One region of the Rhizobium sp. BR 362 genome, then DNA from elsewhere that is predicted to be linked to it. Evidence: riboswitches for the same ligand, from Rfam matches in the RefSeq annotation. Region 1 holds a riboswitch; the other holds the start of a gene.

Evidence for each region. A riboswitch is a leader RNA that binds a small molecule or an ion and turns the genes downstream of it on or off. The one in region 1 is predicted to bind thiamine pyrophosphate.
Region 2: linked by a shared signal. The riboswitch ahead of QDY28_RS31000 (hydroxyethylthiazole kinase) and the one ahead of thiC (phosphomethylpyrimidine synthase ThiC) in region 1 are both predicted to bind thiamine pyrophosphate.

What each region holds. Positions count from the first base shown of each region.
Region 1 is NZ_JARWGH010000048.1:1,580-5,341, reverse strand. It holds gene QDY28_RS28430 (sugar ABC transporter ATP-binding protein) at 1-926, shown strand, start outside; gene QDY28_RS28425 (ABC transporter permease) at 910-1,932, shown strand; TPP riboswitch at 2,118-2,250, shown strand; gene thiC (phosphomethylpyrimidine synthase ThiC) at 2,342-3,762, shown strand, end outside.
Region 2 is NZ_JARWGH010000009.1:104,363-108,124, reverse strand. It holds gene QDY28_RS15080 (DHA2 family efflux MFS transporter permease subunit) at 1-1,246, shown strand, start outside; TPP riboswitch at 1,294-1,390, shown strand; partial or broken gene QDY28_RS31000 (hydroxyethylthiazole kinase) at 1,441-1,560, shown strand; gene thiD (bifunctional hydroxymethylpyrimidine kinase/phosphomethylpyrimidine kinase) at 1,584-2,387, shown strand; gene QDY28_RS15070 (DMT family transporter) at 2,813-3,721, opposite strand.

The DNA.
Region 1 (3,762 bases):
TTTACATCTCCCACAGACTGGAAGAGATTTTTGAAGTCGGCGACAATGTCACGGTGTTGCGCGACGGTCAGCACGTGATCACGCGTCCGCTGGTGGGATTGGCTATTCCCGATATCGTCGAACTCATGGTCGGGCGAACACTTTCGGATCATGGCGTTTTTCGCCATGACAGCGCCGTGTTCGGAGAGGCGCTTGGTGTTTCCGGCCTGAAGGTGACCCGAAACAGCCCCGAGCTGTCGTTTTCGGTCGGCAAGGGAGAGATTGTCGGCATTGCCGGGCTCGTTGGCAGCGGGCGGACGGAGGCCGTGCGTGCTATATTCGGTGCCGACGACAAGGCTGCGGGCGAAGTTCGCATTGACGGAAAAGAGGTCGAGATCAACTCGCCCAAGGATGCCGTTGCGGCGGGGCTTTGCCTGGCGACCGAGGACCGCAAGCTGCAGGGCCTGATGTTGGACATGAGCTGCGCCGAAAACACGACCATAACCGACCTCGGCAAGATCTCCCGCAACGGGTTGATCCGTCAGCGGGCGGAAGACGATCAGTCGCAGCGCCTCGTGCATGAGCTGCGTATAAAGACACCGTCCATCCATCAGGCAGTCAGGACGTTTTCCGGTGGTAATCAGCAGAAGGTGGTCATCGCTAAATGGCTGTTCCGCGGTCCCAAGGTGCTGATCTTCGATGAGCCGACCCGCGGCATCGATGTGGGTGCCAAGGCGGAGATCTACGAACTTCTGTGGAAGTTTGCCGGCGAAGGAAAAGGCGTCTTGGTCGTGTCGTCCGACCTGCCGGAGCTCATCGGCATTTGCCATCGCATCATCGTTTTCTCGGACGGCAAGATTGCCGGAGAGATATCTCGGGACCAATTTGACGAGAGCAGGATTCTCTCACTCGCTTACAAGGAGTACAGTCGTGTCCGGCAACATTGAAATGACGACTGAGGTCAAAAAGGCCGGCGTCTGGGACAAGCTTATCCGGATTTCGATGAAGGAAGCCGGTGTCGCCATTGCCCTCGTGCTAATCCTGATCTTTTTCTCGGCGACGGCCCCGTATTTCGCGACGCCGGAAAACTTCCTGAAGATTTTCGTGCAGATCGCCATAAACACCGTGCTGGCGTCCGGCATGACCTTTGTCATCCTTACCGGCGGCATCGATCTTTCGGTCGGTTCGCTGCTTGCCCTTTGCACGGTTATCGGCGCAACGATCATGATCGATCCCCGGTTTTCTCCGTGGCAGGCGATCGTTCTGGCTTCGCTGGCGTCGATGGGTACCGGCGCTGCCCTGGGTGCCATCAACGGATGGGTCTGCGAGAAGTGGAAGCTTCCATCCTTCATCGTGACACTCGGGATGCTGAATGTCGCAAGCGGCTTGGCGCGCGTCGTCAGCGATAACTCCACGATCACCGGTCTGCCGCAACCATTCGTTGATTTCGGAAATCTGATCTTCTTCGGGGTATTCCCCTCGATTTTTCTGATCGCGATCGTGGTGGTTCTCATCGGCTGGTTCGTGCTGCGCTACACCGTATTCGGGCGCTTCGTCTTTGCGATCGGCACCAATGAGGAGGCGGTCCGCTTGTCGGGCCACGAGCCCAAAAGATACAAGGTCGCCGTATTCACGATTTCCGGATTGACTGCGGGTATTGCGGCCATGGTCTATCTGCTCCGCCTCAATGTCGGTAGTCCGGTTGCGGGCATTGGCTATGAACTGAACGCGATTGCCGCAGTCATTATCGGTGGGACCAGTCTCTCGGGCGGAAAGGGCTCGATAATCGGCACGCTGGTCGGTGCCTGTATTCTGCAGGTCTTGTCGACTGGATTGCAGCTTCTGGGCGCCGACGACAACATCAAGCCGATCGTCATCGGTGCCGTCATCGTGTTGGCGGTTATCCTCGACAGCTATCGCGGCCGGTTGATGCGGATACTGGAAACGCGATGATTTTGGCGACGCTCCGCATCTGAGCGCAGCTTGTAGTGCGGTGCTTCGCGCTAACCGATTGCCCGGTCATAACCGGGCGATCTTTCCGAGCGTGAAACCGATCGAAATTCCCTGATCGCATCTTCAGGTGGGCGGAACCGCGGTTCCAGGGTTGACATGGGCTCAGCCGAGCACATAGTCTTTGCGATATTCACCAGGGGTGTCCCGGCAAGGGGCTGAGATACTGCTAGGCAATACGGCTTTGCCGATTGTGGGCGCAGTGACCCGTTGAACCTGATCCAGTTCATACTGGCGTAGGGACGGTGCAAGCGCTCGAAGGCTCGGATTCCCGCGTGGATTCCATGCCAGCGTCTTTCCATCATTCCGGCTGATTGACTGGGTCTCCAACCGCAACTTGGAGCCTCAAACCATGACCATTGCCGCAAATAACCTCACTCCGACCGTCACCACCGGCCCGCTGCCGGCATCACGGAAGATTTACATTCCCGGAGACATTCACACCGACATCCGCGTGCCGATGCGCGAGATCAGCGTCCATCCGACATCGGGCGAGCCGCCCGTCGTCGTTTATGATTCCTCCGGTCCCTATACTGTCGAGGGAGCAGATATCCGCATCGAGCAGGGTCTGTCGCAGCTCCGTCGCGACTGGGTGCTCGCCCGCGGCGATGTCGAGGCCTATGAAGGCCGCCATGTGCGTCCGGAAGACAACGGCTTTGTCACCGGCGAGCGGCTGACGCCAGAATTTCCCGCCAAACGCCAGCCCCTGCGCGCCAGGGATGGCAAGGCGGTCACTCAACTCGCCTATGCGCGGGCCGGCATCATCACGCCCGAAATGGAATTCATTGCCATCCGCGAGAATCTCGGCCGCAAAGCGAAAGCAGAAGCTTTGATTCGCGATGGCGAGAGCTTCGGCGCCCACATTCCGGATCATGTCACCCCGGAATTCGTCCGCCAGGAGGTCGCCGCCGGCCGGGCGATCATCCCCGCCAACATCAATCACCCGGAAAGCGAACCGATGATCATCGGCCGGAACTTCCTGGTGAAGATCAACGCCAATATCGGCAATTCCGCCGTTACCTCATCCATGGCAGAGGAGGTCGAGAAGATGGTTTGGGCCGCCCGCTGGGGCGCCGACACGGTCATGGATCTCTCGACCGGCCGCAATATCCACAACATCCGCGAATGGATCATCCGCAATTCACCGCTGCCGATCGGCACGGTACCGCTCTATCAGGCGCTGGAAAAGGTCGGCGGCGTTGCCGAGGAGCTGACCTGGGAAATCTATCGCGACACGCTGATCGAGCAGGCTGAGCAGGGCGTCGACTATTTCACCATCCATGCCGGCGTACGGCTGCATTACATTCCGCTGACCGTCAACCGCGTCACCGGCATCGTTTCGCGCGGCGGCTCGATCATGGCCAAGTGGTGTCTGCATCACCACAAGGAAAGCTTCCTCTACGAGCATTTCGAGGAAATCTGCGACATTTGCCGGGCCTATGACGTCTCCTTCTCGCTCGGCGATGGCCTGCGCCCCGGCTCGATCGCCGATGCCAACGACGCCGCGCAGTTTGCCGAGCTCGAAACGCTCGGCGAACTGACGAAGATCGCCTGGGCAAAAGATTGCCAGGTGATGATTGAAGGCCCCGGCCATGTTCCGATGCACAAGATCAAGGAGAACATGGATAAGCAGCTCGCCGTCTGCGGCGAAGCACCCTTCTACACGCTCGGGCCGCTGACGACCGATATCGCACCGGGTTACGATCACATCACCTCGGGCATCGGCGCGGCGATGATCGGCTGGTTCGGTACAGCCATGCTTTGCTATGTCAC
Region 2 (3,762 bases), on a different contig from region 1:
CATCCCCGTCACTGGATATCTGCTGCAGCGCCTCAACACGCGTCCGGTCTTCATTCTTGCCATGTCGCTATTCAGCGCCGGCACGCTGATATCGGCGCTGGCGCCGGGGTTTGCCGTCATTGTCGTCGGCCGCATCGTGCAGGCTTCGGGGACAGCGATCATGATGCCGCTGCTGATGACGACGGTAATGACCTTGGTGCCTCCGGGATCCCGCGGCAGAACCATGGGCAATATCTCGGTCGTCATATCGGTAGCGCCAGCGATCGGGCCAACCATTTCCGGGCTCATTCTTTCCGCACTGGAATGGCGCTGGCTGTTCCTCCTGGTGCTGCCGATCGCCCTGTCTGCATTGGCGCTCGGCGCCTTGCGGATAAAGAACGTGACGGTTCCAACCACCGCGCCGATCGATATTCTTTCGATCTTCCTTTCCGCCATCGGCTTCGGCGGTTTCGTCTATGGTCTCAGCGGGCTCGGCGAAGCAGCACTTCACCCGCCGGTGATATCTCCCTGGATTCCGCTCCTGATCGGCGCTGTCGTCATCGCGGTTTTCATATTGCGCCAGTTGCAATTGCAAAAGCAGGAGAGAGCACTGCTCGATCTGCGCACCTTGACTACAAAGACATTCACGATCGCTGCGGCCATGATGGCCATTCTCATGATGTCGATGTTCGGCGTTTTCATTCTGCTGCCTATCTATTTGCAAAACGTGTTGGGATTATCGACGCTGCAAACTGGTCTATTGTTGCTGCCCGGCGGTCTGATCATGGGCCTTTGCGCGCCTACGGTCGGGCGCCTGTTCGACAAATACGGTCCGGCGCCATTGATCATTCCCGGAGCAATCATACTCAGCGTGGTGATGGGCGGACTGGTCTTCATTCAGCAGGATACGCCGTTTTGGATGCTGTTGATCGCCCATATCGTGCTCAGCATCGGTCTTGCGCTGATGTTTACACCGCTGTTCACCGTCAGCCTTGGATCGCTGCCGCCAAACCTCTATTCGCACGGCAGCGCCATGCTTGGCGCCACCCAACAGGTCGCTGGCGCCGCCGGCACCGCACTGTTCGTGGCGATCATGACCTTGCGGGCCACCAGCCTTTCGGCCGGCGGCGCCAACCTTCTTGTCGCAACGACCGGCGGCATCAAGGCGGCATTTCTCTGTGGGACGATCATCTCGCTCGGAGCGATCGTCGCTGCGCTGTTTATCAAGAAGCCTCAACACGGGCAGGATATGGGGCACCATCATTAGAACGATTTGCTAATGACAGGGCGGTCTTTCTCTGCGAAAAAGGCCCCGATGAGAGACAGGGGCGCCCGTCGCATGACGGGCTGAGAAGCACCCTTTGAACCTGAACCAGATAATGCTGGCGGAGGGAGTCGCTCGGGGTCTCGGCGTACTCTTATCGTCATCCCCCGCGTCTCGCCCCGCCCGAAAGGGGCGATATGCAAAACAAGACTCCTCCTGGCTCGCTGGCAGCCATGCGGACAAATCGGCCGCTGGTGCAATGCATCCCCAGCTTCGTCGCGATGGTACACGCCGAAGAGGAAGCCGGCGAATTCGCCGCCTGTATCAGAAGGGCGCTCCCATGATCCGAAACGTCCTCTCCATCGCGGGCTCCGATCCTTCCGGCGGCGCCGGTATTCAAGCCGACCTGAAGACATTTTCGGCACGCGGCGTCTATGGCATGGCGGCGCTGACCGCATTGACGGCCCAGAACACGCAGGGCGTTTCCGGCGTCCACCCCGTTCCCCCGCAATTCGTCGCCGAACAGATCAAGGCGATCTTTGCCGATGTTCGCGTCGACGCCATCAAAATCGGCATGATTGCCAATGCCGCAATTGCCGAAGCGGTTGCCGACGCGCTCGCTCCATATCGAAGCGTTCCGATCGTGCTCGACCCGGTGATGATTGCCAAGGGCGGTGCGGCGCTGCTTGCCGCGGATGCAGTCGACATCCTGACCGAGAGGCTTCTTCCTCTGGCCACGCTGCTGACGCCCAATCTGCCGGAGGCGGCCGCGCTTCTGCATGAGCCGGCTGCCGAAAATCGCGAGACGATGGCCCGGCAGGCGGAAGCACTTATCAAGCTTGGCCCGCGCGCCGTTCTGGTCAAGGGCGGACATCTTGCCGGCGATGAAAGCCCGGATGTGCTCGCAAGTCCGGAGGGTCTGACCTGGTTTGAGGCTGCCCGTGTTCCCACCATGAAAACGCATGGAACCGGCTGCACGCTATCCAGCGCTTTGGCAGCGGAGATCGCCAAGGGCTCGGCGCTGCCAGAAGCCGTCGCGATCGCCAAAGATTATCTCGCAGGCGCTGTTGCCTCAGCCGAAACGCTGTCGGTCGGAACCGGTCACGGACCGCTGCAACACTTTTATGCGCTATGGCCGGCATAGCCCATCAGTTTCGCGCGGCATTACGGCTTCAATTCCCGCTCGAATTCTTCGATCTGTCGGAGAACCCATGGATCATCGGCGGAATATTGAATGGTCTCCGGCTCCACCCACTTTCGGCGCCGATTTAGGATCCAGTCAATCAAAGCGAAAAGCAGCCGCATACGGATTATTCCTGCTCTTTGGGGACTTGAGAGCCCCGACCACCTGCCTCGTGAGCTGGATCGGTAGCCGAGCCTCGATCAACCGCAAGGCGTGCGGCGATTGTTTATTTGCATTTCGCTAAATGAACGGTAGCTGAACGAAGCGCAACTCACAGGCGAATAATTATACCGTCGCTGTTCGTTGGTCATGCCGCGCCTCTCGCTGTCGGATCTGGGTTCCACGCCCGATTTTTCTCCGAAACCTTATCTTACGACCGTCTTATTCTAACCCCGTTGATGGCTGCGCCGGCTTTGCTTTAGGTCGATGAACGTGTGCCAGAGAACCGTGGCAAGGATGATGGCGCCGCCGAAAAAGGTGGCGGCCGGCGGCCTTTCTGAAAAGAACAGCCAGACCCAGAAAGGCGTGAGCACGATCTCCATGGTCCCGATAAGAGCAGCTTCCGCGGGCGGCATGCGCTTCGCCCCGGCAAGAAACAGAACGAGCGCAAAGGAGAAATTGGTTGCCCCGAAGGCGGCAAGCACCAGCCAATTGTGCAGATCGAGCGAGCCGGGCGAGCCGAACGGCGCGAAGATGACAAGTGTCAGGAAGGCGCTGACGATGGTGGGCGGCAGGGTCGCCACGCTGCGGTCGATGCGCGGAATGACGATGATCAGGGCGAAAGATGCCGTCATGCCGAGCGCCAGGAGATCACCGAGGCCGGTGCCGCCCCCGATCGAGGCGGCAACGATGATCGCCACCCCGATCAGGCAGACGCCGCCGGCAACAAGCGTTCGCCTCGGTACGCGCTCCTTCAAGATGACCCAGCCGAGCAAGGCGGCGATGAAAGGCGCCGTCGCGTAGATCATGGTCACGTTCGCAACCGTGGTCATGTAGAGGGCGCCGAGGAAACAGGCTTGGCTGAAGGTCTGGCAGGCGATCATCGCGAGACCCGACGGGTGAAAGATCGAGCTCCACTGGCGGCGCGAGAATCCCCCTTCGAGAAAGAAGCTTGGGATCAGCAGGAACAATCCACCGAACAAAGATCGCCAAGCGATTGCCGTCCAAATGTCCGCGGTGAGCAGCCGCGTATAGATGCCGCTGGCGCTCCAGGCGAGCGTTGCCGCAACGACGAGAGCGACACCCTTTTCGTACTCATTGGCGGAGAAGAACCGGGCCGGGATCTGAATGGTCATGTGCGGTATCTCGGAACGATGCACCTGAACGGGTCATACCT